Regions from separate parts of the Streptomyces sp. NPDC046915 genome, predicted to be linked through region 4. Evidence: riboswitches for the same ligand, from Rfam matches in the RefSeq annotation. Region 4 holds a riboswitch; each other region holds the start of a gene.

Region 1 (7,294 bases), on a different contig from region 4:
GGAGTGCAGGCGGACCAGCGGGACGGTGCCGGGGTCGGGGCGGCCGAGGACGACGGCCACGTGCTCCTGGCCGTCGGTCAGGCCGTGGAAGGTGACCAGTTCGGCGTCGACGCTGTAGCCGTCGTGGAAGCGCAGCGGTACCCGGACGCGGGCGCGCGGGGTGGCGGCGGGGGTGTCGGGCATGCGGGTCTCCGGGGTTCAAGGAGTTTCAGATTTGAAGCAGTTGCCGGGAACCCTACCCCATGCTTTAAATTTGAAGCAACGGATTCGCGGATCTCGTGCGGAGATCACGAACAGGACTTCGGCGACCGGCGCCGCCACGGCACGTCGTCCGGCGCGGACCCCGCCTCCTCGCCCTGGAGCGCGTCGGCGACCGAGCTGAAGATCTCCTCCAGCTGCCGTACCTGTTCGGGGCTGAGGCGGTCGAAGAGGGAGGCCCGTACGGTCGCCACGTGACACGGTGCCGCACGTTCCAGGACGGCCATCCCCTCGTCGGTCAGCGCGGCGATGCTGCCCCGCTTGTCGGACGGGCACCCCTCACGCCGTACCAGGCCGTCCTTCTCCAGCCGGGTCACGGCGTAGGTCAGCCGGCTCCGGGTGATCTTCGACCTCTCCGCGAGGTCGGTCATGCGCAGACTGTGTTCCGGCGCCTCGGAGAGGTTGGCCAGGATGGAGTAGTACAGGTGCGGCATGCCGGTGTCCTGCTGGAGCTGCCGGTCGATCGCGTCCTCCAGGAGCAGGCTGCCGGCGATGTACGCGCGCCAGGCGCGCTGTTCCTCGGGGGTGAGCCAGCGGGTCGTCATGCCACCAGTGTAGGTTTGTTTCAAACTTGAACCAAGACCCCGGGTCCGCCGAGTCCGGCCCTGCCCCGCCTCCCGAAGAGAGCGCGTCGATGCCCCGTCCGTACGTCCTGCTGTCCGCCGCCGTCTCCCTCGACGGCTACCTCGACGACACCGGCCCCGACCGGCTGCTGCTGTCCGGCCCGGCCGACTTCGACCGGGTCGACGAGGTACGGGCGTCCGTCGACGCGATCCTGGTCGGCGCCGGCACCATCCGCGCCGACAACCCGAGGCTGCTGGTCAACTCGGCCGAGCGACGGGCGGCCCGGCTCGCCGCCGGACGGGCGGAGTACCCCCTCAAGGTCACCGTCAGCGGCTCCGGCGACCTGGACCCGGACGCGAACTTCTGGCACACCGGTGGCGAGAAGGTCCTCTACACGACCGACCAGGGCGCCGAGCGGGCCCGCACCCTGGGCATCGCGGCCGACGTCGTCCCGCTGGGCGCGGATCTGGACTGGCCCGCACTGCTCGAACACTTGTACGCAGTGCGCGGGGTGCGCCGCCTGATGGTCGAGGGCGGCGGCATCATCCACACCCAGCTGCTGCGGCAGGGCCTCGCCGACGAGCTCCAGCTCGTCCTGGCCCCCCTCCTCGTCGGCGACCCGGACGCCCCCCGACTCTTCGGGCCCGGGGGCTACCAGGCCGGGCGGCTGCGGCTGCTGGAGACGCGCCGTATCGAGGACGTCGTCCTGATGCGCTACGAGCCGACCGCGCCCGGCACCGGCCCGGCGGCCCTCGCGGCCGACCGCCACTGGCTGCGGATCGCCTGCGAGCTGGCCGCGCTGTGCCCGCCCTCGGAGACGGCGTTCAGCGTCGGAGCGGTGGTGGTGGCCACCGACGGTACGGAACTCGCGCGCGGCCACTCACGCGAGGGGGACGATCCCGTGGTCCACGCGGAGGAGGCGGCGCTGGCCAAGATCCGGCCCGACGACCCGCGGCTGGCCGGCGCCACGGTGTACAGCAGCCTCGAACCCTGCGCCCGGCGGGCCTCCCGGCCGGCGCCGTGCGCCCGGCTGATCCTCGACGCGGGGGTACGCCGGGTGGTCACAGCCTGGCGGGAGCCGGACACGTTCGTCACCGACGCAGACGGGAGCGGGCTGCTGGCGGCCGCGGGTGTGGACGTGGTCGTCCTGCCCGAGTACGAGGAGGCCGCGAAGGCGCCGAACCGGCACCTGCCGGGCTGATCGAAAAGGAGTGTGCGAGTGGTCCCGCGGATGACGTACACTGGTGACACAACGACGCGGGGTGGAGCAGCTCGGTAGCTCGCTGGGCTCATAACCCAGAGGTCGCAGGTTCAAATCCTGTCCCCGCTACTGAAGGCTCAGGGCCGGAATCCAGTACACGGATTCCGGCCCTGAGTGTTTTCCCGGTCCTGAGCGCTTCCTGATCCCGATATCACGCACAGTCATGCACCGGGCGCCCTCCGCTTTGCATATGGGTAACCATCAAAACGTCTGTGACTGCTGAGGTGCCCCGCGCCCGGCTCAACTCGCCCGTTTTTCACCGGTCATCGCCCATAAGTTCTCCTGTGAAAACCATAATGATCAAGCCGAACGGCTTGGAAACTGACAGGTAGGTCTATTAACGTTCGATAACGCAGCGCGGTCGTCCCAGCCGTCACCCGCGACGGCTCCGTGCGCACATGCCGAATCCCGAAAGGGAACCGGGGAACCACCACCTTGGGGTGAATCACGCGAACACCGCCGTGAACTGCTTGAGTTCACGACTGGTATACGCGCGTAGGAGACCTTCCTGCTCCGAACCCGTCAGCTAACCCGGTAGGCGTTACGGAAGGAAGGAGCACGCCCGCGTGGCGTCCAACCCGCCTGCCCCCACAGCCCCGTTCGTGCCGAGCCAGCGCACCGAGACCTTCGGCTACGGCGAGTACCGCACCGACGAGGGCCCCTGGGAGGAGTGGAATCCCACCGAGGACTCCCTCGCCCCGGTACGCGGCCGGCACCGCGTCAGCAAGCAGCGCGGCGGCGGGCTCGCCCGCAGCTCCACCGTTCTGGGCGTCGGCGTGATAGCCGCCGTCGGCGCGGGCGGCATGGCCAGCGCCAACACCGGCAAGCCGCCGGTCCACATCTCCATGCCCGACCTGCCCTCCGTCGGCTCCCTGCTGGGCGACGACGCCGACGGCGCCAAGGCCACCGAGGCCAGCCTGGCCCACGTCGGCGTGGCAACCGCCGACAGCGACCAGGGCGGCACCGACGCCGGCGAGGCCCTGCGCAACCGGATCATGGCGCAGGCCGAGCAGCAGAAGAGCCAGGTCGACGGCAAGGCGACCGCCGCCGCCGTGGCCGCCGCGGAGAAGCAGTCCACCGCCGCGGCCGCCAAGGCGGAGAAGGAAGCCGCCACCGAGGCCGCCGCCGCCAAGGACAAGGCCGAGGCCGTCGCCAAGAAGCAGGCTGAGGCCGACCGCCTCGCCGCCCTGGCCAAGCAGTACACGCTGCCGACCTCCTCGTACACGATCACCGGCACCTTCGGGCAGCCCGGTGCCATGTGGTCCTCCGGCTACCACACCGGCCTGGACTTCGCGGCGCCGACCGGCACGCTCATCAAGGCCATCCACAGCGGCACGATCACCGAGGCGGGCTGGGCCGGCGCCTACGGCTACCGCACCATCCTCACCCTCGACGACGGCACCGAGCTGTGGTTCTGCCACCAGTCCTCGATCAACGTGAAGGTCGGCCAGAAGGTCAGCACCGGTGAGGTCATCGGCCGCGTCGGCGCCACCGGCAACGTCACCGGCCCGCACGTGCACCTCGAGGTCCACCCCGGCGGCCAGGCCACCGGCATCGACCCGATGGCATGGCTGCACAGCAAGGGCCTCACCCCCTGACGCGCCTCTCCGTTCCCCGGCAGCCCTGACGACACCCCCCCGACGTCAGGGCTGCCGGTCCGTCGCGGAATGCGCACCGCCGCCGCGGTGGTTGGATCAAGACATGGCTTCTCTTCGTAAACTCGGCAATTCCGATCTCGAGGTCTTCCCGCTCGCCCTCGGCGGCAACGTCTTCGGCTGGACCGCCGACGAGGCGCAGTCCTTCGCCGTCCTGGACGCCTACACGGCCGCCGGCGGCAACTTCGTCGACACCGCCGACTCCTACTCGGCGTGGGTCGAGGGCAACGAGGGCGGCGAATCGGAGACCGTCATCGGCAACTGGCTGAAGTCCCGTGGCAACCGCTCCGACGTCGTCATCGCGACCAAGGTCAGCCAGCACCCGAAGTACCAGGGCCTGACCGCCGGCAACATCAAAGCCGCGGCCGACGCCTCCCTGCGCCGCCTCGGCACCGACCACATCGACCTGTACTACACCCACTTCGACAAGACCGAGGTCCCGGTCGAGGAGATCATCGGGGCGCTCGACGAGCTCGTCCGGTCGGGCAAGGTGCGCTACATCGCCGCCTCCAACATCACGGCCGAGCGCCTCCAGGCGTCCCTCGACTTCTCCGAGCGCGAGGGCCTCGCCCGGTACGTGGCACTTCAGCCGCACTACAACCTCGTCTCGCGCGACACCTACGAGGGGCCGCTGCGGGACGTGACCGCCCGCGCCGGCCTCGCGGTCGTGCCGTACTACTCACTCGCCTCGGGCTTCCTCACGGGCAAGTACCGGTCCGGTACGACCGTGGACAGCGCGCGGGCCGGCGGTGCGGCGAAGCACCTCCGGACCGAGCGGGGGCAGAAGGTCCTGACGGCCCTGGACGAGATCGCCGCCGCGCACGACACCGCCGTGGCCTCCGTGGCCCTCGCCTGGCTCGCCGCCCGGCCGACGGTGGCGGCCCCCCTCGCCTCGGCCCGCACGGTGGACCAGCTGCCGGCGCTGCTCGGGGCGGCCGAGCTGGAACTCACCGGGGACGAGCTGGCGAGGCTCACCGAGGCGTCGGCGTAACCCGTCCCGCCTTCCCGCCAGTGCCGGGGCACTAGGTCCGGTACGGGTTGTGGGCGGTGTACGGCACCGCCGGATACCCGTAGCCGGGCCCGGGTCCGGGGCCGTGCACATAGCCGTACGCGCCCTGCACCCCGTACACCGGCCAGGGCGTCGGAACCACCGGAGCCGACGCCCGCGCGGCGTACTCCAGCGCGGGCCGCGCGAGCTGCCGCCTGTTCCACAGCTCGGCCAGCAGCTCCCGCTCCCGGACGACGAAGTCGGCCCCCGCCCGCCCGCGCCGCCCCCGGTGCCGCAGGAACGCCAGCGAGGTCGCGTACGCCTCGTACTGCGCCACCGCCCGCGCGGCCGGCTTGCCCCCGTGATGGCGGGCGTAGTCACGGGCCATCCGCCGGGCCCGCATCGAGCCCAGTGCGAACGGCTCGCCCGGCCCCAGCCACCCGGCGAGCACGTACGCCGGAAGCTCCTCCCGCACGGTCCGCAGCTCCCGCTGGCGCGTCCAGATCACCAGCCAGGTCAGCAGCCCGAACGCGGGCAGCATGAAGGTCCCGTACACGGCGAAGAAGCCGTACTCGCCGAAGGCGGAGGAGCCGTTCCACAGCGCGTGCATGCCCATCGCGAGCAGCAGCCCGCCCAGCGGCACCAGCACGCGCCGCACATGCTGCCGGTCGGCGGACAGGGCGGCGATGCCGAAGCCGATGCCGGTCATGACGGTGAACAGGGGGTGCGCGAACGGGGACATGATGACGCGCACGAAGAAGGTCGCGGCGGTCACGGAGGCGATGCCGCGGTCGCCGGTGATCTGGTCGGTGCCGAACGCGGTACCGAGATAGAGGATGTTCTCGGTGAAGGCGAACCCGGTGGCCGTGACCCCGGCTATCACCACCCCGTCCACGATCCCGGTGAAGTCCCGTCTGCGGAAGAGGAAGACGAGCAGGACGGCGGCGGCCTTGGCGGACTCCTCCACGATCGGCGCTATGACCGTCGCGCCGAGGGTGTCGGCGCTGGACGGGTCGGACGTCGTGGCTATCCACTTGGTGGCGAAGCTGTTGGCGACGATGGCTATCAGCGCCGCCGCGCAGGCGCCCCAGGCGAAGGCGAAGACCGTGTTCCGCCAGGGGCCGGGCTCGACCCGGTCCAGCCACCGGAAGGCGGCTATGAGCAGCGGGACGGGCAGCACGGCCAGCCCCAGCCCGACGAGGAACCCTTCCGTACCGGTCTGCTGCCGTACGAGGGCCAGGATGACGAGCCCGGAGAGCGCGAGCAGCATGATCAGCGCTCCGTACCGCACCCACCTGCGCTGCCACCAGTGCGGGTGCCGGAGCACACCGTCGACGGGACCGGCGGGGTGCGTCGGATACGGCGGAAAGGTGGCCACGGCATTGACCCTAACGTCGCTGCTGCTCCCGATGCTGTACGCGGCGGAACAACAGATCATTCACCACATGTCCCTTCTCCAGGCCCTGTCCCTCGAAACGGGTCAGCGGGCGGAAGTCGGGACGCGGCGCGAAACCGCCGTCGGACCGGGTGTTCTCGAAGTCCGGGTGCGCGGTCAGTACTTCCAGCATCTGCTCGGCGTACGGCTCCCAGTCGGTCGCGCAGTGCACGATCGCCCCGGGCCGCAGCCGGGTCGCGGCCAGGCCGAGGAACTCCGGCTGGATCAGCCGCCGCTTGTGGTGCCGCTTCTTCGGCCAGGGATCCGGGAAGTAGACGCGCAGCCCGTCCAGCGAGTCCGGGGTGAGCATCTCGCGCAGCAGGATGATGGCGTCGCCGTTGCCGACCCGGACGTTGGGCAGCCCGTCGCGGTCCGCGATGCCCAGGAGGTTGCCCTGGCCCGGGGTGTGCACGTCCACCGCGAGGATGTTGGTGCAGGGATCCGCGGCGGCCATCTGCGCGGTGGCCTCTCCCATCCCGAACCCGATCTCGAGCACGACCGGGTTGTCGTTCCCGAACAGCTCGGCGAGATCGATGTCCCGCCGCCCGTCGATGTCCAGCCCCCACTTGGGCCACAACCGCTGCAACGCGTCCGCCTGCCCCGCCGTCACCCGGCTCCGCCGCGGCTGGAAACTCCGGATCCGCCGCTCGAAGTGCGACCCCGCGGGATCCGCCTTCGGGCCGTCCGGGAACCGCGGCTCCCCCTTGGCCCGGCTGTGCCGGATGGACACACCGGGGGCGGGACGCGGGGGGCCGGGGGTTTCAGGGGCGTTCAACGAGTCAGACACAGTGAGTCGATTTTACGCGGGGCCGCCCGGACGTCGGACCGAACGGGACGGGGATCACCTCTGCTCCTCCAGCACGGCCAACGCCCGCCGCGCCACCTCCCGCCCGATCGGCAGCGAGGCGGTGGCCGCCGGAGACGGCGCGTTCAGCACATGCACCGCCCGGGGCCCCTCGCGGATCAGGAAGTCGTCCACCAGCGTGCCGTCCCGCAGCACCGCCTGCGCCCGCACCCCGGCGGGGGCCCGTACAAGATCGGCCTCTTCCACCGCGGGCAGCAGCCTGCGTACGGCCTCCGTGAAGGCGGCCTTCGACACCGACCGCCGGAATTCCCCGAGCCCGTACCGCCAG
Region 2 (7,294 bases), on a different contig from region 4:
CGGTCCTCGGCGACGACGACGTCCGCGACCCCCTGCTCCTTCAGCACCCGGGCCGCCTCACCCGGATCCGGCGTGGTGACGACGAGCAGCCCGCGTGCCCCGGCCGCCAGGTCGGCCACCGGGCCCTGGGTGATCAGTCGGCCCTGGGCCATCACCGCCACATGGGTGCACACCTGCTCGATCTCGTCGAGGAGGTGGGAGGAGAGGAACACGGTCGTGCCGTCCGAGGCCAACTCCCGCACCAGCGCCCGGATCTCCCGCATGCCCTGCGGGTCGAGCCCGTTGGTCGGCTCGTCCAGCACGAGCAGCCTGCGCGGCTGGAGCAGTGCGGCGGCCAGACCCAGGCGCTGCTTCATGCCCAGGGAGTAGGCCTTCGCCTTCTTGCCCGCGGCGGCCGTCAGACCCACCCGGTCCAGTGCGGCCGTGACGCGGGCGCGCCGGGTGCGCGGGTCGGCGGTCGGGTCGGCCGCGTCGTACCGCAGCAGGTTGTCGCGGCCGGAGAGGAAGCCGTACAGGGCCGGTCCCTCGATGAGGGCGCCGACCTGCGGGAGCACGGTGCGCGCGGCCCGGGGTATGGGACGCCCCAGGACGCGCGCCGTGCCGGAGGTCGGCGCGATCAGGCCCATCAGCATGCGGATGGTGGTGGTCTTCCCGGAGCCGTTCGGACCGAGGAAGCCGAAGACGCTGCCCGCCGGGACGGTCAGGTCGAGACCGTCGACGGCGAGCTGTCCGCCGCGGTAGCGCTTGGTGAGCGCACGGGTGTGGATGACGCTGTCATCCGCGTCCCGCGCGGCCGGCTCCGTGGCGGACGGTTCGTCCATCGGCTCCCCTGCTTCGTCATACGTACGCAGGTACGTACGTACGTGCTGTGCGGCCGGCGGCTGCCGTGCCGCGTCTGTCTACCGTGCCGCGTCGGCCGCCTTCACCAGCGCGTTCTTGGTCACGGTGCCGACGTAGACCTTGCCGTCGTCCGTGATCAGGGCGTTGACCAGGCGGGTGGAGAACACCGTGCCCTTGCCGAACTTGCCGGTCACATGGTCGCCGAGCGAGCCGAGGAAGCCGCCCATGTCGCCGCCGCCCGCACCGGAGGGCAGGCCGCCCTTGCTGCCGGAGTCGAAGGTGGCGATCGAGTTCCAGCCCTTGCCGAGGACGTCGAAGCCGTCACGGCCCTTGGCGAGGTCCTTCCCGGACTTCGGGGCACTCTCCCGGGGCGCCTTGGCCGCCTCGTCCCCCTGGGTGACCTTCGCGCCCTTCGGCGGGGTGAAGTCGAAGGTCGAGGCGGCCGGCTTGGCGAAGCTGACCTGGGTGAAGCCCGCGTCCACGACGGCGGCGCCACCGCTTGCCGGGGTCAGGGTGAACTTCAGCGGCATCCCGGTCCTGGCGTCCACGGCGATGCTGATCGCGCCCACCGTGGTGCTCGACTGCTTGGGCTTGATGAGCAGCTTGTAGGCGTCCCGGCCGGCGACCTGGACGGTGCCGTCGACGGTCACGGACGTGGTGTCGTCGACGGACTTCAGGGCCTCGTCGGCGAAGTCCTTCGGCGTGGCGGGGGTCTTCTCCCGCTGCCGCTCGCCGTTCTGGTCCGCGGTGCCGTGGTACACCTCGTTGGACTTGCTGTCGTAGCCCCAGACGTCCTTGCCGTCGTGGATGAGGCTGTACTCGGCGGCGCTCTCGATCAGCGAGACCTTCTGGCGGTCGGGTCCGTCGGCCGCCACGCGCAGCGTGTGACTGCCCGAGAGCAGTTCGGTGAGCTTGGATTTCGGGTCGGCCGACGAGCCGTCGCCGCCCTTGTTCGCCCCGGACAGCAGGCCGCTCTCCAGGCCGCCGAGGTTCGGCAGCCCGAGGTTGGTGCTGAACCGCACCGTGCCGGACATCTGCTGCACGTCCGACGCGGCGATCTTGTTTATGAGCTGTTGTGCGCTGATCTTCGGCAGGTCGGGGTCACCGGAGTCGGCGAGCGCCGGGACCAGCCCGATGGTCGCCGCCGCCACCCCCACCACCGCGACCGGTACGACGTACCGGGCCGCCTTGCGGCGTCCGGCGGCCATGTCGGTGTCGGCCATGCTGTCGTCGGACGTGGTGTCGTCGGATCCGTACGGTGCCATGTGTGCCTTACCTCCGTCGTCGGCGGCGGCTGCCCTCACCCTCGTAAACCCTGAGCCGCCATTCTCACCCGAATCGGTGAGGAGTGGTGATTTCCGTGGTTTCCATCTCACCAAATCGGCCGTGAGGATGCGTCAGACCCGGGAGGCAACTCGATGTACGCCTCCGGTATGACACGGGGAGGCGGGATGTCCTCCGACCCGTAGGGGTCATGCCGGTGTCTTTACCAGCCCGTCCGGGGGTGCCCCCCTCTGGGGGAGTTTGAGGACGAGGCCGTTCAGGCCGAAGGGGGGTCTGGGGGCGCAGCCCCCAGCGTGGCCCAGGCAAACGCCGGGCACCTACCCAGCCCGGTGCACCACCGCGTCGCACAGCTGCAGAAGTGCCGCCTTGGCGTCACACTCCCGCAGCGGCGCCAGCGCCGCCCGCGCGTCCTCCGCGTAGCGCACGGTGTCCCGGCGTGCCTGCTCCAGCGCGGGGTGGGCGCGCAGCGCGGCCAGCGCCTCGGCGTGCCGGGCGTCGTCGGTCAGGTCGGAGTCGAGCAGGTCGCACAGGGCGATGTCCTCGGCCAGCCCCAGCCGGGCCGCCCGCTCCCTGAGACGCAGCACGGGCAGGGTGGGGATGCCCTCGCGCAGGTCGGTGCCCGGGGTCTTGCCGGACTCGTGGGAGTCGGAGGCGATGTCCAGTACGTCGTCGGCGAGCTGGAAGGCGACGCCGAGCCGCTCGCCGTACTGGGTCAGTACGTCCACCACGGTCTCGTCGGCCCCGGACATCATGGCGCCGAAGCGGCAGGAGACCGCCACCAGCGAGCCGGTCTTGCCGCCGAGGACGTCCAGGTAGTGCTCGACCGGGTCGCGGCCGTCCTGCGGCCCCGCCGTCTCCAGGATCTGCCCGGTGACCAGCCGCTCGAACGCCAGGGCCTGCACCCGTACGGCCTCGGGGCCGAGGTCGGCGAGGATCTGGGAGGCGCGGGCGAAGAGGAAGTCGCCGGTGAGGACGGCGACGGAGTTGCCCCAGCGGGTGTTCGCGCTGTCCACTCCGCGGCGCACCGCGGCCTCGTCCATGACGTCGTCGTGGTAGAGCGTCGCGAGGTGGGTGAGCTCGACGACGACGGCCGAGGGCACGATTCCCGGCGCGTACGGGTCCCCGAACTGTGACGCGAGCATCACGAGCAGCGGCCGGAACCGCTTCCCGCCCGCGCGCACGAGGTGCTGGGCGGCCCCGGTGATGAAGGGGACCTCACTCTTGGTGGCTTCGAGCAGTCCCTCCTCGACAGCCGCCAATCCGGCCTGGACATCGGCTTCCAGAGCCTGGTCCCGCACGCTAAGCCCGAACGGCCCGACGACGGTCACGAGGGGTCTCCTGTCTGCTGGTGCCTGCTGGCGATTACACGGTTTGTCGATAGGTCGCTGCCCTCACTCAAGTCAGCGTATCCGGTCAGCTTTCGATCACCGAGGGCGCCCACTGTTACAGGCCGGGCGCTATCGGATCACGCCCGTTATGTTTTCGATCGGCCGATAAGCACAGATATTTATCGACTTACCCGGAAGTACGACATGACTGCGCCGCTTGGAGCAGTTCGCCTTCCGCTCCCACGCTCGATGCGCTACCCAAAGCGGCGCCCTTCATGTCCTATTTGCCGTGATTGCTATTCCGTGAATTGGGTCACGTCGGCCGAACGGAGCACCCCACCGTCCGGCACGGGCACACCGCTTGGCGCCATTGGCCAGTTGAGGGTTGGCAGACGCAAAGGATCAAGCGCCTCATACGCCTCACAACAAGGTCAACTAGGACTTTGTGTGAATCCGCCGCTTGTTCAGGACATGTGCTCTCGCATACGTTCCCGGCCGTCGGGCGGAACGCCGAATCCTGCCGCCGCCCGTCACACCCATCGACGAACTCATTCACGGCAGGAGCGGGGGACCCAGGTTTGCCGCCGGTCCGGGCGACACCCGTCGTCCCGGAACGGCTCGGGGTGAAGCCGCACCGCCTTCGGGCGGCGCGGCCGGGCACCTCCCAGCCCGAACCCGACAGCTCACCTCGCAGGCGACGGAGAGGAACTTCGACATGTCTGCTGCCGCTCAGCACCGTGCCCCCTTCGCCCGCCTCGCCCGCAGGCTCGCCGTCGCCGGCACCGGCGCCGCCGTGCTCGCCCTCCCGCTGATCGGTGCGACCAGCGCCTCCGCGGCCACCACCACGAGCGCCCCCAAGGCCGCCCCCGCGGCCGCCACCACGCTCCCGTACGCCAACAACCTCGACGGCTGGATCCGCGAGTCGCTCGCGATCATGGCGCAGAAGGGCATCCCGGGCACGTACAACGGCATCTACCGCAACGTGATCCGCGAGTCGTCGGGCAACCCGGTGGCCATCAACCTCTGGGACTCCAACGCGGCCGCGGGCATCCCGTCCAAGGGCCTGCTCCAGGTCATCGACCCCACGTTCGCCAGCTACCACGTGGCCGGCACCTCGTACAACATCTACGACCCGGTCGCGAACATCACGGCCGCCTGCAACTACGCCGCCCACCGGTACGGCTCGATCGACAACGTGTTCGGCGCGTACTGACCGCTCCGCTCCCCTGAGGGAACGAGCCCCGCTCGAACGGGCCCCGGCTCAGGGGAAGAGTCCTTCGAGGACGACGGCGATGCCGTCGTCCTCGTTCGACGAGGTGACCTCGTCGGCCACCGCCTTCAGCTCGGGGTGGGCGTTGGCCATCGCCACACCGTGGGCGGCCCACTCGAACATCGGGATGTCGTTGGGCATGTCCCCGAAGGCGATGGCCCGTTCGGCGCTCAGCCCGAGGTGGTCGGCGGCCAGCGCCAGCCCGGTCGCCTTGTTGACGCCGCACGGCTGGAGCTCGACGGTTCCCGGCCCCGACATGGTGACCGTCGCCAGCGATCCCACGGCCGCGCGGGCCGTGGCGGCCAACTCGTCGTCCGACAGGGCGTGATGCCGCAGCAGGACCTTGCTGATCGGCTCGCACCACAGGTCGTCGCGCCGCCGGACCCGTACGGCGGGCAGCGTGGGGTGGGGCATCAGATAGCCGGGCTCGATGAGCGTGAGCCCGTCCACCCCGTTCTGGTCGACGGCCGCGTACACCTCCCCCACCTCGGCCTCGATCTTGCCGAGCGCGGTCTCCGCCAGTTCCCGGTCCAGGGTGACCGACCACAGCAGGCGGTGGGCGCCGGCGTCGTACACCTGCGCACCCTGTCCGCACACCGCGAGCCCCGTGCAGCCGAGGTCGTCGAGCAGCGGCCGCACCCGCGGCGCCGGGCGCCCGGTCACCACGAGGTGCCGGGCACCCGCTCTCCCGGCCCGGGCGAGGGCGGCGAGGGAGCGGTCGGAGAGCGTGTCGTCGCCACGCAGGAGCGTTCCGTCGAGATCGGTCGCGACGAGCGAGTACGCAGGGGAGATCGGGGAGGAATACGCGGGGGGTGCGGCCATGATCAGAGAATACGGACACCGCACCCCCACGACTCACCGCTGTTTCCAGCCCCAAGTGGCGCCCGTGGGCTCCTTGGTGGCGATCTCGAGACCTGTGGCGCAGCCCGTCAGCCGTGTGCCGCCGCGAGGTGCTTGGCCAGGCGCGGCGAGGCGAACTCGGTGCCGCAGACGAAGCGCATCACCGGGCCGTACGACGACGCCGCCGGGAGGCCGGTGAAGTACAGACCGGGGACGGATGAGACGTAGCCCGCACCCAGGCGGGGCGTGCCCCGGCTCACCGTGAGCCGGGTGCGCAGCTCATGGCCGAGGAAGTCCATGGCCGCGATGTCCACGCGGTAGCCGGTGGCCGCGATGACGTGGTCGGCGGCGACCTGGACGGTCTGCCCGGCGTGGGTGCGGACGGTGAGGACCGGGCTGCCGTCGGAGACGTCCGCGCCGGCCAACCGCTCGACCTCCTTCACCTCGACCTTCCCCTCGAAGCGGTCGCGCAGCCACCAGGCGCCGAGCGGGCCCAGGACCCGGCGGACCAGGTAGTGGCGGGTGCGGGCCGGGAGGTAGCGGTAGGGGTGCGGGTAGTAGCTCAGCGCCCAGAGGGACCAGGCGCGGCCGAAGGGCGACTCGGGGCGCAGCTTCGGCTGGTTCCAGGGCGGGGCCCCGAAGGCGACCCGGCCGCGGCCCCGCGACACCACCCGTACCCGGGCGCCGGCCTCAGCGGCCAGAACCGCCGTCTCCAGCGCGGACTGGCCGGCGCCGACGACGATCAGTTCCTTGCCGGAGAACCGGGTCAGGTCGTGGTGCTGGGAGCTGTGGGACACCGGACCGGTCAGGCCGGGTCCGTCGGGCGCCGCCGACGCCAGCTCGGCCGGGAGGTGGGCCAGTCCGGACAGGCCGGTGGCGACCACCACCGCGCGCGCGGTGAACGACTCACCGGAGTCCAGCTTGAGTTCGAAGCCGCCGCCCGCGCCCCGGTCCACGGACACCACCCGCACCCGCTCCAGGTCGGGCAGCAGTTTCTCCTGGAACCACTCGCCGTAGGCGATGAAGGTCTCGACCGGGATGATGTCCTCGTCGGTGACCAGCCGGCGGACGCCCGCCGCGTCGCAGTAGTCGACGAGCGAGTGGCCGGGCTGGGGGCAGTCGATGCTGGACGCCACCGGGGTGGACTTGAGGAGCATTCCGGCGGGCATGTGGTCGCGCCAGCTGACCATGGAATCGCCGAAGACGCGGACGGGAATGCCGCGCGCCCGCAGATGGGCGGCGGTGGACAGGCCGAATGGCCCGGCACCGATGACTGCAACCGGTTGAATCACGAAGTCCCTCCCCAGGACGTGTTTTCCGTCACTTCGTGGTGGTGGATCGTGCGCCGGTCCGGACAGCCGGCCCTGGGCGGGCCTCAGTTGCCGGAACCGGTGCCGCTGCCGCGGCGGTTGGTCCGCCACAGCTGATAGAGGTGCTTCGCGCCCGGTCGCACGAAGCGCGCGAGCATCGTGAGGAACGGCAGCGGGTCGTCACCCGCGAGCCACGCCAGCTCCGTCCCGCTCGCCCGGGCCGGCGCGTGCGGCGTCGTGTAGCCGCTGCGACGGTAGGCGAGGAGGGCGGGGAGGTCGATGTTCTCCACGATGTAGCGGCGGCCGGCCGGCTGTTCCCCCTCCGGAACCGGGCGGCCGGTCAGATTCAGGTGCATGGCGCGTACGACGTCCACGCCGGACTCGTTCTCGAAGAGCCGGAACTGGGCGCCCATGCGCGGGTT
Region 3 (7,294 bases), on a different contig from region 4:
CTGGCCGTCACGCTCCACTACCGGATGCGCGGGGACGTCGTCGAGCGCTGGGTGACCGTCGGCAACGGCGGCGACGCGCGCGTGGAGCTGCTGCGCGCCGACGCCGCCACCTGGACCCTGCCCGACCGGGACGGCTGGCGGCTGTCCCAGCTGCACGGCCGCTGGGCCGCCGAGTCCCGGCTGACCAGCGCCCCGCTCACGTACGGCGACAAAATCATCGGCAGCCGCCGCGGCCACACCGGCCACCAGCACCTGCCCTGGATCGCCCTGGACACCGGCGCCGGCGAGGAGCACGGCGAGGTCTACGGCTGCGCCCTCGGCTGGTCGGGGTCCTGGCGGATCGCGGTCGCCCAGCTCCCCGACGCGCGGGTGCAGATCACCGGCGGCGCCGGTTACGACGACTCGGGTCTGCTGACCCTGGCGCCGGGGGAGTCGTACACCACGCCCGTCTTCGCGGGCCTGTGGAGCGACGGCGGCTTCGGCGGCGCCAGCCGTGCCTGGCACGCCTACCAGCGGGCGTACGTCATCCCGGACGCCGACCGGGACCGGCCCGTGCTGTTCAACTCCTGGGAGGCGACGAACTTCGACATCTCCGAGGAGCAGCAGGCGACCCTCGCCCGGCGGGCGGCTGCGATCGGCGTCGAGCTGTTCGTGGTCGACGACGGCTGGTTCGGCGCCCGCACCAGCGACCGTGCCGGTCTCGGCGACTGGACGCCCAACCCCGACCGCTTCCCGAACGGCCTGGGGACCCTCGCGGACTATGTGCACGCCCTCGGTATGCAGTTCGGCATCTGGGTCGAGCCCGAGATGGTCAACCCGGACAGCGAGCTGTACCGCGCCCACCCCGACTGGGTGCAGTTCCAACCCGGACGGAAGCGGACGGAATTCCGCAATCAGCTCGTCCTCAACCTCGCCCGCGAGGACGTCCAGCAGTACCTCTGGGAGCAGCTCGACGGGCTTCTCTCCAGCGCCCCGGTCGACTATGTGAAGTGGGACTTCAACCGCTGCTTCACCGACGCCGGCTGGCCCGGCGAACCGTACCCGCAGCGACTGTGGGTGGACCATGTCCGTGGCCTGTACGGCCTCCTCGACCGGCTGCGGGCGGCCCACCCGCGCGTCGCCTTCGAGTCCTGCTCGGGCGGTGGCGGCCGGATCGACCTCGGTGTCATGAGCCGTACGGACCAGGTGTGGACCTCCGACAACACCGACCCGCTCGACCGGCTGGCCATCCAGCACGGCTTCAGCCAGATCCATCCCGCGCGGGTCATGGCCGCCTGGGTCACCGACAGCCCGAACACCCAGCTCAACGGCCGGGTCAGCGCCCTGAAGTTCCGCTTCGTGAGCGCCATGGCCGGGGTCCTCGGCGTCGGTGGCGACCTCTCGGAATGGACGGAGGAGGAGCTCGCCGAGGCCCGGGAGTGGGTGGAGCTCTACAAGGAGATCCGCCCGGTCGTGCAGCGCGGCGACCTCCATCGGCTGCGGCCGCCGGAGGGCGGGCTGAGCGCGGTGCAGTACGTCCTCGGGGACGAGACGGTCGTCCTCGCCTGGCTCCAGGCGCAGCGGTACGGCGAGCCGGTCCCCGCGCTGCGGCTGCGCGGCCTCGACCCCACGGCATCGTACGAATGCCGCGAAACGGGCGAAATCCATCGAGGTGCCGTCCTGCTGCACCACGGGCTGCGCACGGGGTTGCGCGGTGACTTCGATGCGGCGGTTCTCCGTCTGCGTCGTATCTGAGTAATCTGCCCGAATGAGGCCCTTCATTACTTTTATTGGAACTAATTCTGAAATAGGGGGTCATGGGGGTCGAGTGGTGAGGAGGGTCATATTGGTGACCGTCCGTTGTGCGTCATGTTCACGTAATCCGCATGGTTTTCCGGCGATTTGACGCGGCGGGGAAGAAGGGAATTCACGGAGGGTGACCGGGAACTCCCGTAACGGATCAAGCGAAACGCGGACAGAGGGAATCTTCTGCTTGTCCCGTCGCGTCCCGCTCGCTTACGTTCGCCACCAATCCGGACGGAACGCCGAATCCTGCCGCCGCCCGGAGCTCGGACACACTCACCCGTGCACGGCAGGAGCGGGGGACCCACCAGGTACGACTGCCTGTCCCGGTCTCCGGGACGGCTAGGGGTGAAGCCGCGCTCCGTGCGCGGCCGGGCAGCTCCAGCCCGAACCCGACAGCTCACCTCGCAGGCGCCGGAGAGGAATTCGCCATGCCCGCGAAGGGTAAGCACCGCCGTCCCAAGAACCGGCGTTTCACCCGCTCCATCGCCGTCGCCGGAACCGGCGGCGCCGCGCTGGCGCTGCCCCTCATGGGGGCCACCGGTGCCCATGCGGCCTCCGCGGCCACCGCGAAGGACTCCGTTTCCGAGAAGGCCGTCCAGGCCGTGCCGGTGGCCGAGAAGAAGGCCGCCGCCGCGCAAGCGGGCGCGCACACCTACACGGTGCGGTCGGGCGACTGGCTCGCGAAGATCGCCGACGAGCAGAACGTCCGCGGCGGCTGGCACCGGCTCTACGCGGACAACCGCGAGGCAGTCGGCAGCGACCCCTCGCTGATCCACCCCGGCCTGAAGCTGACCCTCGGCGAGAAGGCCGCCGGGACCGGCACGAGCGCCAAGTCCGCCGCCCCGAAGAAGACTTCGTCCGCCTCGCACGCGACCACGCCCCCGGCCTCGCGGTCGGCCACGCGGACCCGGCCGGCGCCCGCCGCCGCGCCGAACGCCGCCACCGGCTTCACCCTCCCGGTGTCGGGCGGCACCGTCGGCACCGGTTACCACGTGCCGGGCGGCATGTGGTCCAGCGGCTACCACACGGGCGTCGACTTCGTCGTCCCGACCGGCACCTCCGTCAAGGCCGTGGGCGCGGGCACGGTCGTCTCCGCCGGCTGGGGCGGCGCCTACGGCAACCAGGTCGTGATCAGGCTCGCCGACGGCTACTACGCGCAGTACGGCCACCTCTCCTCGATCTCCGTCTCGGCCGGGCAGACCGTGGCCGCGGGGCAGCAGATGGGCCTCTCCGGCGCGACCGGCAACGTGACCGGCCCGCACCTGCACTTCGAGATCCGCACCACGCCGAACTACGGCTCGGACGTGGACCCGGTCGGCTACCTCCGCTCGCACGGCGTCGCCGTCGCCTGACGGCACTCGGACCACCGGAGGCCGGACCCCTGATCCCCGGGTCCGGCCTTCGGTGTACCCGGGCGTATTCCCGTCCGGCGCCTTTCGGTGCCGTGGCTTATCTCACCGTCCGTCAACCCCGTATTACGGTCGCGTAGGTCACATCGAAAGGTGAATCATGGGCCGATGTGGCAGACGATTCGAAGAGTGACAACAGATCAGTGATCGGGTCGTACGTGGCGGTGGGGGACAGCTTCACCGAGGGCGTGGGCGACCCCGGCCCCGACGGGGCGTTCGTCGGCTGGGCCGACCGGTTCGCGGTCCTCCTCGCGGACCGGCGGCCCGAGGGCGACTTCAGGTACACGAACCTTGCGGTACGCGGCAGACTGCTCGACCAGATCGTGGCGGACCAGCTCCCGCGCGCCGTCGAACTCGCCCCGGACCTGGTGTCCTTCTGCGCGGGCGGCAACGACATCATCCGGCCCGGCACCGACCCCGACGAGGTGGCCGAGCGCTTCGAGCTGGCGGTGGCACAGCTCACCTCCGTCGCGGGCACCGTCATGGTGACGACCGGCTTCGACACGCGTGGCGTGCCCGTGCTCAAGCATCTGCGCGGCAAGATCGCCACGTACAACGGCCATGTCCGGGCCATCGCCGACCGGTACGGCTGTCCCGTCCTCGACCTGTGGTCCCTCAGGACCGTCCAGGACCGGCGCGCCTGGGACCACGACCGGCTCCACCTCTCGCCCGAGGGGCACACGCGCGTGGCGCTGCGGGCCGGCGAGGTGCTCGGCGTGGAGGTCCCCGCCGACCCGGAGCAGCCCTGGCCGCCGCTCCCGCCCCGGGGCACGCTCGACATCCGCCGCGACGACGTCCACTGGGCCCGCGAGTACCTGGTCCCGTGGATCGGCCGCCGCCTGCGCGGCGAGTCCTCCGGCGACCACGTGACGGCCAAGGGCGCCCTGTCCCCGGACGACATCAGGACGCGGATCGCCTCGGTGGCCTGAGCGGGTTCCCTCCGGGGGTTCGGCGGTGGCGCTGTCCGAAGGCGGTACGGCAGCGGGCTGCGGTGCCGTACGGCCTCCGGGCAGCGCGGTCATGCGCGGGCGGGAGCGATGCCCCGGCCGCCCTGCCGCCGCCCGGTACACCCCGTCGGGGCGTCGCCCGCGCGGAGCGTCACGGCTGCGTCAGATTCTCCCGGTCCAGGCCCAGTTCCCGGGCCAGGGCCTCGTTCACCCATGCCTGGGCGCGGGACCGGGGCACCGCGCCGGCGTAGGACGTCAGCTGGACGGCGAGGCCGTCGAGCAGGGCGGTCAGGCGCAGGGCCGTGGCGGTGGGGTCCGGGCAGTCGAACTCGCCCGCCTCGACGCCCTCGGCGATGACCTCGGCGATCGCCGCCTTCCACTGGCGGTCCAGATCGCGGGTGACCTCCCGCAGGGCGGGCTCGCGCAGCGCCACCGCCCAGCCCTCGATCCACAGCCGCCAGCCCTTGGCCTGGCCGGTGGGCGCGTACCAGCGCACGGCGGCCCGCAGCCGGCGCAGCGCGGACGTACGACGGCCCAGCAGCCCCCGCAGATGCGCGAGGTCGCCCTCCGCCGCGTGCGCGAAGGCGGCGGCGACCAGCTTCTCCTTCGTCGAGAAGTGGTACAGCACCAGCGCGTTGCTCACACCGAGCACCGCGGCCACGTCGGCGATCCGCACCGCCGCCACGCCCCGCGCCTCGATCTGCTCGACGGCAGCCCGCAGCAGCTCCTCCCGCCGCTCCGCCACGCTCAACCGCACTCTCGCCACGCCGTCACCCTAATCGCTCACGCGGTCACGGCAGCGGCGCAGTCCGGCCGTCCGGTCAGCGGTACCAGCCGAAGCGCTCCGCGATCACCGGCAGCCGGTCGGCCACCAGGGCGTGCGCGGCGGCCCGGGGAGTCGTGCCGTCGGCCTCCGCGCGCGCGAGCATCAGGCCGACCAGGGCACGCATCGAGCGCCGGGTGTACGCGAAGGCCTCCTCGGCGTCCGGGCCGATGTCCCCGAAGAGGGTCCACCACCACCAGGCGTTCGTACCGGAGTTGACCACCACGTCGGGCAGCACGGTCACCCCGCGCGCGGACAGCAGCCCCTCCGCCTCCGGCAGCACCGGCATGTTGGCCGCCTCGACGATCCAACGGGCGGTGATCCGCTCCTGGCCGGCCGTGTCGATCGCGTACGACACCGCCGCCGGCACCAGCACCTCCGCCTCGGCGGACAGCCAGGCCTCGCCCGGCAGTTCCCGGTCACCGGGACGCAGCACCGCGCGGTCCAGGGTGCCGTACGCGTCCCGCGCGGCGAGCAGCGCCTCCACGTCCAGACCGGCCGGATTGGCGATCGTGCCCTTGATGTCGGCGACGGCCACGATCCGCAGGCCCGCGCGCGCGAGGAACCGCGCCGTCGCCCCGCCCATGGTCCCCAGCCCCTGCACCGCCACCCGCGTGCCCGCACGGGGCACCCCGGCCCGGTCCAGGGCGGCGAGCACCGACTCGGCCACCCCGCAGCCGCCGACGAGTTCGTCCAGGCCGATGCCGTCCACCTCGACGGCGAAGGCGTCCGCGAGCCGCCGCCGGGCCGCCGCCTCGTCGTCGAGCAACGGGTACACGGCCTGGACACACGACACCAGCCCCGCCTCGGCGGCGGCCCGGTCGACCAGGTCCTGGGTGAGGCCGAGGTCCTCACCGGTGGTCCAGCAGCTCTCGACGTACGGCCGCATCGCGCGCAGGTAGCGCACCAGCAGCCCGTACGCCCCGGGGTCCCGCGGATCGCAGTCGATGCCGCCCTTGGCGCCGCCCAGGGGCACGTACCGGCTCTCGGGGTCGTAGTGCAGGGCCTCTTTCATGGTCATGCCGCGGGCGAGCCCGGTCACCTCCTCGAGAGTGCAGCCGGGCCGCATCCGCAAGCCCCCGCTGGCCACGCCCCGTACCAGCCGGTCGACGACCAGGAACCCCTGGCGTCCGGTGACGTGGTCCGTCCAGACCAGCGACATCAGTGGGGTCGTCATACGGGCTCCCGGGAACGGCTGCCGGACCGTCTACTGAACGGCCGGTCAGTACAGTGAAGCGTCCGACGATATCGGGGCTCCGGCCGGCGGGGCAAGGAACAACCGGACCCCGTCCCCGGTTGTCGGAACGGGCCGACCATAATGAATGACCTCGCCGACTCCACCTGGAGGTACCGTGACCGGATTGGGTTCCCTGAGCTCCGGGCTGCGCACGCTGCGGCCCGCGGCCTTCGGCGCGGAGCCCGGCGGTGAGCGCCTGGCCCGTATCCGCAGATCGCCCCACTTCAAGGACGGTGTCTTCCAGAACCCCGGAGGCACCGCCCGCACCCGGCCCTCCGGTTCCACCCTGGACCTGGCGAAGGTCTTCCTCGACAAGGACACCCGCCCCCGGCGCTCCCCGCACGGCACCGTCCCGGTGCACCCCACCACGCTCGCCGACCTCGCCCGGCCGCCCGCCACCGGGCTGCGGCTGACCTGGATGGGCCACTCGAGCGTGCTCGCGGAGATCGACGGGCAGCGCGTGCTGTTCGACCCGGTCTGGGGCGAGCGCTGCTCCCCGTTCCCGTTCGCCGGGCCCAAGCGGCTGCACCCGGTGCCGCTGCCGCTGGCCGCGCTCGGCCCGGTCGACGTGGTGGTCATCAGCCACGACCACTACGACCACCTGGACCTGCCCACCATCAAGGCGCTGGCCGGGACGGACACCCTCTTCGCCGTGCCGCTCGGCGTCGGGGCCCACCTCGAACAGTGGGGTGTCGCCGAGAGCCGGCTGCGCGAGCTGGACTGGCACGAGGCGACCAAGGTCGCCGGTCTCACCCTGACCGCCACGCCGGCCCGTCACTTCTGCGGACGCGGGCTGCGCAACACCCAGCACACCCTCTGGGCCTCCTGGGTCGTCGCCGGCGAGGAGCACCGGATCTACCACAGCGGCGACACCGGCTACTTCGACGGCTTCAAGGACATCGGCGCCGACCACGGCCCGTTCGACGCCACGATGATCCAGATCGGTGCCTACAGCGAGTTCTGGCCCGACATACACATGACGCCCGAGGAGGGCATGCGCGCCCACCTCGACCTCCAGGGCGGTCAGGCCGCCGCCGGTGCGATGCTGCCGATCCACTGGGCCACCTTCAACCTGGCGCCCCACCCCTGGGCG
Region 4 (7,294 bases):
AGCCGGATGGAGTTCGTACCGCAGTCGACGGCCGCGACCCGGGAGAAGCCCTCCGGGACGAGCGGCTTGTCGGCGAAGAAGCCACTGCGGGCCTCGGCCGGGTCGAGGACCGTGCCCTCCTCGCCCGGGTGCTCGTCCGCCGGATCGGGCGCCTGGAGCGGCTGCACGCACGGCCCCTTGCGCCACCACTCGGGCAGCATGGCGAGCGCCTCGTCGCCGAGGGGGTTCACACCCGGTCCCGCGGCCAGCGAGTGGGCCACGAGAACGTGCAGGCACTTCACGCGGTCCGGCATGCCGCCCGCGCTCGGGAAGCCCGCCAGGACCTCGATCTCGTCCCGGCGCCGGATGTAGTCCTCGTGCGCGGCCCGGTAGGCGGCGGCCAGTTCGGGATCGCTCGCCAGCCGCTCGGTCATCTCCTTCATGACGCCGTTCGCCTCCAGCGTGCCGATCGCCGAGGCGGCGCGCGGGCACGTCAGGTAGTACGTCGTCGGGAAGGGCGTGCCGTCCGGCAGCCGGGGAGCGGTCTCCACGACGTCCGGCTGCCCGCAGGGGCACCGGTGCGCGATCGCGCGCAGTCCGCGCGGGGGCCGCCCGAGCTGCTGCTTGAAGGCCTCGACGTCCGCCTCGGTGGGCTCGGTGCGCGGGGTCTGGGGCAGATCAAACAGCGTCAGCGCGGAGCGCTGCCCTTGAGGGGTGGTGGTCGGGCGACGGGCGGGCGTTTCCATGGCTGTACGAAAGTCTCTCTGTGGGTTCACTGGTCAGCGGCGTCGGACTTGTCGACCCCGTCCCAGACGTTCGCGTACCAGGGGCGGTCGGCCGCCACCAGGTCGGTGCGCGCCTGCTTGGCCGCGTCCGGGTCGATCACGACGTACCCGGTCTCCCCCGGCATCACATAGTGCAGCCGCCGCCGGATCTGCTGCTCGGCGTACGTGTCGTCCTGCCACCGCGCCTTGAGGTCGCGCAGCTCTTCGACCCGCTCCTTGGCCTGCTGCTTCTCCCGCTGGAGGTCCGCGATCTGGGCGCGCTGGGAGACGTACTGCCGCATCGGGTAGGCCAGGGCCACCACCAGGGTGCACACCACGAGGGCGAGCAGCGCGGCCCGGCTGGTGAGCCGGGAACGGCGGGCCTGCCGTTTGGTCTGGGAGCGGTAGACCCGGGCCGCCGTCTGCTCGCCGAGCAGCCGGATCCTGGTCGCGGTGGAGAAACGGTCCCGTTCCTTCGCGGCCATCTGGCTCTCCGCCTCCCCTGCGTGCTTCCTACGTGCGTACGTCCCCGGACACGGTACGGGACCGGGTACGGGGACGTACGTACGACTGGCTAGGCCTTACTCGGGGTTGACCGGTTGGGGTCAGCCCTTGGAGACCTCGGCGTTGCCCCTGAAGCGCGGGAACGCACTGCGGCCGGCGTAGACCGCGGCGTCGTCGAGGATCTCCTCGATGCGCAGCAGCTGGTTGTACTTGGCGACGCGGTCCGAGCGGGCCGGGGCGCCGGTCTTGATCTGACCGCAGTTCACGGCGACGGCGAGGTCGGCGATGGTGACGTCCTCGGTCTCACCGGAACGGTGGGACATCATGCACTTGAAGCCGTTGCGCTGGGCCATCTCGACGGCGTCCAGGGTCTCGGTCAGCGAGCCGATCTGGTTCACCTTGACGAGCAGGGCGTTGGCGCTGCCCTCCTCGATGCCGCGGGCCAGGCGCTCCGGGTTGGTGACGAACAGGTCGTCGCCGACGATCTGGACCTTGTCGCCCAGCTTGTCGGTGATGACCTTCCAGCCGGCCCAGTCGTCCTCGAACAGCGGGTCCTCGATGGAGACGAGCGGGTAGGCCGCCACGAGCTCCTCGTAGTACTCCGTCATCTCGGCGGCGGAGCGGGACTTGCCCTCGAACTCGTACTTGCCGTCCTTGTAGAACTCGGACGCGGCGACGTCGAGCGCGAGCGCGATCTGCTCACCCGGGATGTAGCCGGCCTGCTTGATCGCCTCGATGATGAGGTCGAGGGCGGCGCGGTTGGACTCGAGGTTCGGGGCGAAGCCGCCCTCGTCGCCGAGACCGGTGGACAGGCCCTTGGACTTCAGGACCTTCTTCAGGGTGTGGTAGACCTCGGCACCCCAGCGCAGCGCCTCGGAGAAGGACTCCGCGCCGATCGGGGCGATCATGAACTCCTGGATGTCCACGTTGGAGTCGGCGTGCGAGCCGCCGTTCAGGATGTTCATCATCGGCACCGGCAGCAGGTGCGCGTTCGGGCCGCCCAGGTAGCGGAAGAGGGGGAGGTCGCTGGCCTCGGAGGCGGCGTGGGCCACGGCGAGCGAGACGCCGAGGATGGCGTTGGCGCCGAGGGAGCCCTTGTTGTCGGTGGCGTCCAGGTCGAACATCGCCTGGTCGATCAGGCGCTGCTCGGTGGCGTCGTAGCCGACCAGCTCCGGGCCGATCTGCTCGATGACGGCGAGGACGGCCTTCTCGACGCCCTTGCCCAGGTAGCGGTTGGGGTCACCGTCGCGGAGCTCGATGGCCTCGAAGGCGCCCGTGGAGGCGCCGGACGGGACGGCGGCACGACCCGTGCTGCCGTCGTCGAGGCCGACCTCGACCTCGACCGTGGGATTGCCTCGGGAGTCCAGGATTTCCCGGGCTACGACGACGTCGATGGACGGCACGAGCATCTCCTTCTTGGATGTGACGCTGAAAGTGCGGGGCTGTGTGCCTTGCGGCTGGGCCTTGCGACTAGAGCCTAACCGTCCCCGGGCCATCGGCAGCCGACCGACCGCCCCGTGGACACGGCGACGGTACACATTGTTCCCCAACGGAACAAAGGGCGGGAAGAAAAAAGAAACCCCGCTCCGGTGCGTACGGGGGAACACGCACCGGAGCGGGGGACCCCGTGGGGGACGGGGGGGTGACCCTCACGTGGCCTCCATCATGGAGGCCACGGATATGAGGGCGCTGTGGTCGTACTACCAGCCAGGTGTCACTTCAGGTGCAGCTGCTGGCCCGGGTAGATGACGTTGGCGTCGTCGACGATGTCCTTGTTCAGCTGGAACAGCTTCTGCCAGCCGCCGGCGACGTGGTGCTTCTCGGCGATCGAGCTGAGGGTGTCGCCCTTGACGACCTTGTACTCGCCGTCGCCCTTCTTGACCGTCTTGCCGGTCGGGGTGGTGACGGTCTTCTTGGCGGCCGGACGCTCCGAGGAGCGGGTGGCGGCCTGCTGGTCGGCCGAGCGGGTGGTGGTGCCGGCAGAGCTGGAGGAGTTGGAGGAGCTGGAGGAGCCGCTGCTCGAACCGGTGTAGGCGGCGCCGGACAGGCCCTTGCCGCAGACCGGCCAGGCACCCTTGCCCTGCGCGGCGAGGACCTTCTCGGCGACGGCTATCTGCTGGGCCTTGGAGGCCTGGTTGGCCTGGGAGGCGTACTGCGTGCCGCCGTACGCGGCCCAGGTGGAGGCGGAGAACTGGAGACCGCCGTAGTAGCCGTTGCCGGTGTTGATGGACCAGTTGCCGCCGGACTCGCACTGGGCGACCGCGTCCCACTCGGAGGCGGTGGCGGCGGAGGCGTTGCCGGCCGCCATCAGCGGGGCGGCGACGGCGGCGCCGGTGACACCGGCGACAGCGATGGCGCGGACGGCCTTGGACGGACGACGGTGCTTGCCCTTGCCGGAAAACAGCATGGATCGATCCCCTCACCGACGCCTGCGAGGTGAGCTGTCGGGTTCGGGCCGGTTGAGTTGCCCGGCCGCACCTCGCGTGGTTCTCGTGCGAGGCGCGGCTTCACCCCTAGCCGTCCCCGGTGGTCTTTCGACCTCCGGGCCCGGCGCTTACCTTGGGTCCCCCGCTCCTGCCTACGGCGCTTGACGCGACGACTGTTCCCGGGCAGCCGCTGGCAGGATTCGGCGTTGCGGCGGCCGGGGCTCGCGTTGACGAGCGGTCATGACCGTAGACACGCGATCCGCGGAAATTCAAAGACGATCAGGGCTTCTGAGACTCATCCCACACTTTCAGCAAAGCGGACAACAAGCCCAAAACGGGGCGTCAACTCCCGCTACTTTGCACCCGTTTCGGCACTGAGTTCCAGGGTCTGACCGGGGGCGATGTTGTTCGGGTCGCTTCCGATGTCGCCCTTGTTCGCGGCATAGAGCGCCCGCCATCCGCCCTCGAGGCCAAGGGAGTCGGCGATGGAGGCGAGAGTGTCACCGTCGCGGACGGTGTAGCCGCCTGCGGCGTGCCGGCCGGAGGTGGTGGCGGTCTGACCGCTTGTCACGGTTTCGTCCGCATTGTCGCCCCGGTGACGACCACTGCTGGCCACCCCGGTGTCCACAAGGCTCCAAGAACCCCCGGTCTGCCACGAATCGTCCGATTCATCGGCGTCAGGAGACACCGTGGCCGAGCTGCCGCTGCCCTCGGACTTCCCGGAGCCGGAAGATGCCGACTTGTCCGACTTGGCGGAATCATCCGAACCCTTGGAGCCGGCATCGACACCCGGGCTCGGCGAGGACGAGGCGTCCAGCGAGGGGCCGGAATCGGACGACTCCGACGAATCAGACGAAGACTTCGAGGAATCCTCGGACCCCTGGGACCCCTTGGAATCCTTCGAATCGGATGAATCAGATGAATTCGACGAATGGGAGGAATTGTCGGAACCGGATGATCCGGACCCGCCGACGCCCGTGTCGACGTCCACCGAACCGGAGTTCGACGTGAGGCCGGAGAGCAGGGCGCAGGTGGCCCAGGGCTTGGTGCCCTGGTCGGCGAGGATCTTCTCGGCGACCGAGATCTGCTGCGAACGGCTGGCCTGGTCCGGCGTGGAGGCGTAGTCGAGGCCGCCGTACTTGTCCCAGTCGCCCTGGGACATCTGGAGGCCGCCGTAGTAGCCGTTGCCCGAGTCGGCGCTCCACGAGCCGCCGCTCTCGCACTCGGCCACCTTGTCCCACGTGGTCCCGTCGGCCGCGTTGGCCGCGGATGCGCCGAGCAACGGGATGGCGATGGCGGAGCCGGTCACTCCGGCCGCGACGAGGAGGGCCGGAGCCTGACGGGGGCGTCGGTGGCGACCGTTCCCGGAGAGCATGCGGTGACCTTTCCCAAGACAGCAGTACCGGCGCGGCGACTGCGGTGAGGCGCCGCGCTGACGAGTGAACGTATCGGCAGACGATCACTTGTCACAAGTTAATGCCGCGCAGATCACGTGAAGATCACAGAGTTGAACGTCGGTCACTTTTTTGTGAAGGCGCCGTCCGCCCTCCCGCTTACCGGTCGATTACCGGACGGTCGTGAACTCCACGGGCAAGGTACGCAGTCCACGCATGATGAGCCCCCCACGCCACCGCAAATCGGCTGGTTCCACCGCGAGTCGGAGGTCGGGAAGACGGGTGAGGAGGGTGGCGAGCGCGGTCTGGCCCTCCAGCCGGGCGAGCGGGGCGCCGAGGCAGTAGTGGATGCCGTGGCCGTAACCGAGGTGCTGATTGTCACGCCGTGCGAGGTCGAGGACGTCCGGGTCGGCGAACCGCTCGGGGTCCCGGTCCGCGGCGGCGAGTACGACGAGGACGGGGTCGCCGGGTGCGATGTCCTGCCCGCCGACGGTGAGCGGCCGGGTGGCGAACCGCCAGGTGGCGAGCTCCACCGGGCCGTCGTAGCGCAGGAGTTCCTCGACGCCGGTCTCCAGCAGCTGCCGTTCTCCGCGCGCGAGGGACTCCTGAAGCCGCTGCCGCTGCCCGGGGTGGGTGAGGAGGGCGTACGTGCCGTTGCCGATGAGATTGACCGTCGTCTCGAACCCGGCGAACAGGAGGATGAACGCCATGGCGGCGGCCTCGTTCTCGGTGAGGTGCTCGCCGTGGTCGGAGGAGCGGATGAGACCGGAGATGAGGTCCTCGCCGGGCGCCGGTTCGGCCGGGAGCGCCTCGCGTTTCTTGTGGATCAGCTCGGCGAGGTAGCCCCGCATCTTCTTCACCGACCGTGCGACCCCGCCGCGCGGGCCTCCGCCGTGCCGGATCATCATCCCCGCCCAGTCCCGGAAGTCGTCCTGGTCCTCGCGCGGGACGCCGAGCATGTCGCAGATGGCGTAGATGGGGAGCGGGAAGGCGAACTCATGGATGAGATCGGCGGAGCCCTTCGCGGCGAACCCGTCGATGAGATGGTCCGTCAGCTCCTGCACGCGCGAGGCGAACTCGGCGACGCGGCGAGGCGTGAACGCCTTGCTGACGAGTCGGCGCAGCCGGGTGTGGTCCGGCGGGTCGATGTTGAGCAGATGCGTCATCAGCTCGGCCTTGCGCTCCCCCGGGATCCCCGTCTTGCCCTTGGCGTGCGCGGGCTCGTCGTGGTGCGCCGGGTTCTTCGACAGCCGCGGGTCGGCCAGCGCCTGCTTGGCGTCGGCGTACCGGGTGACCAGCCAGGCCTCCACCCCGCTGGGCAACTTCGTCCGCCGCACGGGCGCGTGCTCCCGGAGCCAGGCGTAGGCCGGGTAGGGGTCGCTCGCGAACTCCCAGGTGAAGAGGTCCGGGGCGGGCGCGCCGGGGGCTGCCTGGGGGTGGGGCTGGAGGTGGGGCTGGTTGGTCACCCCTTGACGGTATCCGGGTTTCCGGCGCGTGCCTCGGGGGCTATGGCTGTCCGCCGGACAGGTCCTGCCCCGCCACGCCCTCGGCGGCCCGTATCGCGTCCCGGTAGGCCCGCGCCGCCGCTCTCAGTGCCGCCTCCGGGTCGACGCCGTCCGCCTCGGCCCGGGTCGCGAGGGCCAGGAGGTCGTAGCCGATGCCCTCGCCCTGGGGCAGGGGTACGTCCAGGCCCGCGATGCGTACCCGGGAGGACAGCTTCGCGGCGAGGGCGAGGCCGGGCTGGCCGAGGGGGATGCCCTCGGTCACGGAGGTGCGCTGCTTCTCGACCGCCTTGGTCCGCAGCCAGTGCTCCTTGACCTCCTCGGGGGTCTCGGCCGTCGCGTCGCCGAAGACGTGCGGGTGGCGGTGGATGAGCTTGGCGACGATGCCGCCGGCCACGTCGTCGATGGAGAAGGGTTCGTCGGCGTCCTCCTCGGCTATGCGGGCATGGAAGACGACCTGGAGCAGGACGTCGCCCAGTTCCTCCCGCAGTTCCTCGCGGTCGCCGGCCTCGATCGCCTCGACGAGTTCGTACGCCTCCTCGATGCCGTACTTCGCCAGGCCCTCGTGGGTCTGGCGGGAGGACCAGGGGCACTCGGCGCGGATGCGGTCCATGACCTGGACGAGGTCGAGGAGGCGGGCCCCGGGCAGGTCGTAGGAGGCGGGGAGCAGCTCCAGCTCCGGCATGGAAACCCGGCCGGTGCCGGCGAGTCGGGCCAGGCCGTCC

Evidence for each region. A riboswitch is a leader RNA that binds a small molecule or an ion and turns the genes downstream of it on or off. The one in region 4 is predicted to bind cyclic di-AMP.
Region 1: another riboswitch for cyclic di-AMP. It lies ahead of ABZ915_RS11330 (M23 family metallopeptidase); the one in region 4 lies ahead of ABZ915_RS38780 (transglycosylase family protein).
Region 2: another riboswitch for cyclic di-AMP. It lies ahead of ABZ915_RS35825 (transglycosylase SLT domain-containing protein); the one in region 4 lies ahead of ABZ915_RS38780 (transglycosylase family protein).
Region 3: another riboswitch for cyclic di-AMP. It lies ahead of ABZ915_RS41915 (LysM peptidoglycan-binding domain-containing M23 family metallopeptidase); the one in region 4 lies ahead of ABZ915_RS38780 (transglycosylase family protein).

The regions. Positions count from the first base shown of each region.
Region 1 covers NZ_JBEYXB010000003.1:672,700-679,993, forward strand. Annotated here, with positions in the region: gene ribA (GTP cyclohydrolase II) at 1-183, opposite strand, end outside; gene ABZ915_RS11315 (MarR family transcriptional regulator) at 288-803, opposite strand; gene ABZ915_RS11320 (dihydrofolate reductase family protein) at 893-2,023, shown strand; tRNA gene ABZ915_RS11325 (tRNA-Met) at 2,079-2,152, shown strand; cyclic di-AMP (ydaO/yuaA leader) riboswitch at 2,473-2,639, shown strand; gene ABZ915_RS11330 (M23 family metallopeptidase) at 2,650-3,681, shown strand; gene ABZ915_RS11335 (aldo/keto reductase) at 3,785-4,729, shown strand; gene ABZ915_RS11340 (PrsW family intramembrane metalloprotease) at 4,761-6,104, opposite strand; gene trmB (tRNA (guanosine(46)-N7)-methyltransferase TrmB) at 6,115-6,948, opposite strand; gene lhgO (L-2-hydroxyglutarate oxidase) at 7,003-7,294, opposite strand, start outside.
Region 2 covers NZ_JBEYXB010000018.1:6,385-13,678, forward strand. Annotated here, with positions in the region: gene ABZ915_RS35810 (ABC transporter ATP-binding protein) at 1-821, opposite strand, end outside; gene ABZ915_RS35815 (outer-membrane lipoprotein carrier protein LolA) at 900-2,105, opposite strand; gene ABZ915_RS35820 (polyprenyl synthetase family protein) at 2,442-3,452, opposite strand; cyclic di-AMP (ydaO/yuaA leader) riboswitch at 3,983-4,162, shown strand; gene ABZ915_RS35825 (transglycosylase SLT domain-containing protein) at 4,168-4,665, shown strand; gene ABZ915_RS35830 (HAD family hydrolase) at 4,714-5,544, opposite strand; gene ABZ915_RS35835 (NAD(P)-binding domain-containing protein) at 5,652-6,854, opposite strand; gene ABZ915_RS35840 (ATP-grasp domain-containing protein) at 6,938-7,294, opposite strand, start outside.
Region 3 covers NZ_JBEYXB010000026.1:93,994-101,287, reverse strand. Annotated here, with positions in the region: gene ABZ915_RS41920 (alpha-galactosidase) at 1-1,734, shown strand, start outside; cyclic di-AMP (ydaO/yuaA leader) riboswitch at 2,050-2,209, shown strand; gene ABZ915_RS41915 (LysM peptidoglycan-binding domain-containing M23 family metallopeptidase) at 2,214-3,137, shown strand; gene ABZ915_RS41910 (SGNH/GDSL hydrolase family protein) at 3,338-4,123, shown strand; gene ABZ915_RS41905 (TetR/AcrR family transcriptional regulator) at 4,293-4,907, opposite strand; gene ABZ915_RS41900 (Glu/Leu/Phe/Val dehydrogenase dimerization domain-containing protein) at 4,963-6,141, opposite strand; gene ABZ915_RS41895 (MBL fold metallo-hydrolase) at 6,317-7,294, shown strand, end outside.
Region 4 covers NZ_JBEYXB010000021.1:94,834-102,127, reverse strand. Annotated here, with positions in the region: gene ABZ915_RS38800 (Ppx/GppA phosphatase family protein) at 1-8, opposite strand, end outside; partial or broken gene ABZ915_RS38795 (DUF501 domain-containing protein) at 216-725, opposite strand; gene ABZ915_RS38790 (septum formation initiator family protein) at 752-1,228, opposite strand; gene eno (phosphopyruvate hydratase) at 1,349-2,656, opposite strand; gene ABZ915_RS38780 (transglycosylase family protein) at 2,962-3,654, opposite strand; cyclic di-AMP (ydaO/yuaA leader) riboswitch at 3,659-3,843, opposite strand; gene ABZ915_RS38775 (transglycosylase family protein) at 4,026-5,048, opposite strand; gene ABZ915_RS38770 (cytochrome P450) at 5,238-6,533, opposite strand; gene ABZ915_RS38765 (nucleoside triphosphate pyrophosphohydrolase) at 6,574-7,294, opposite strand, start outside.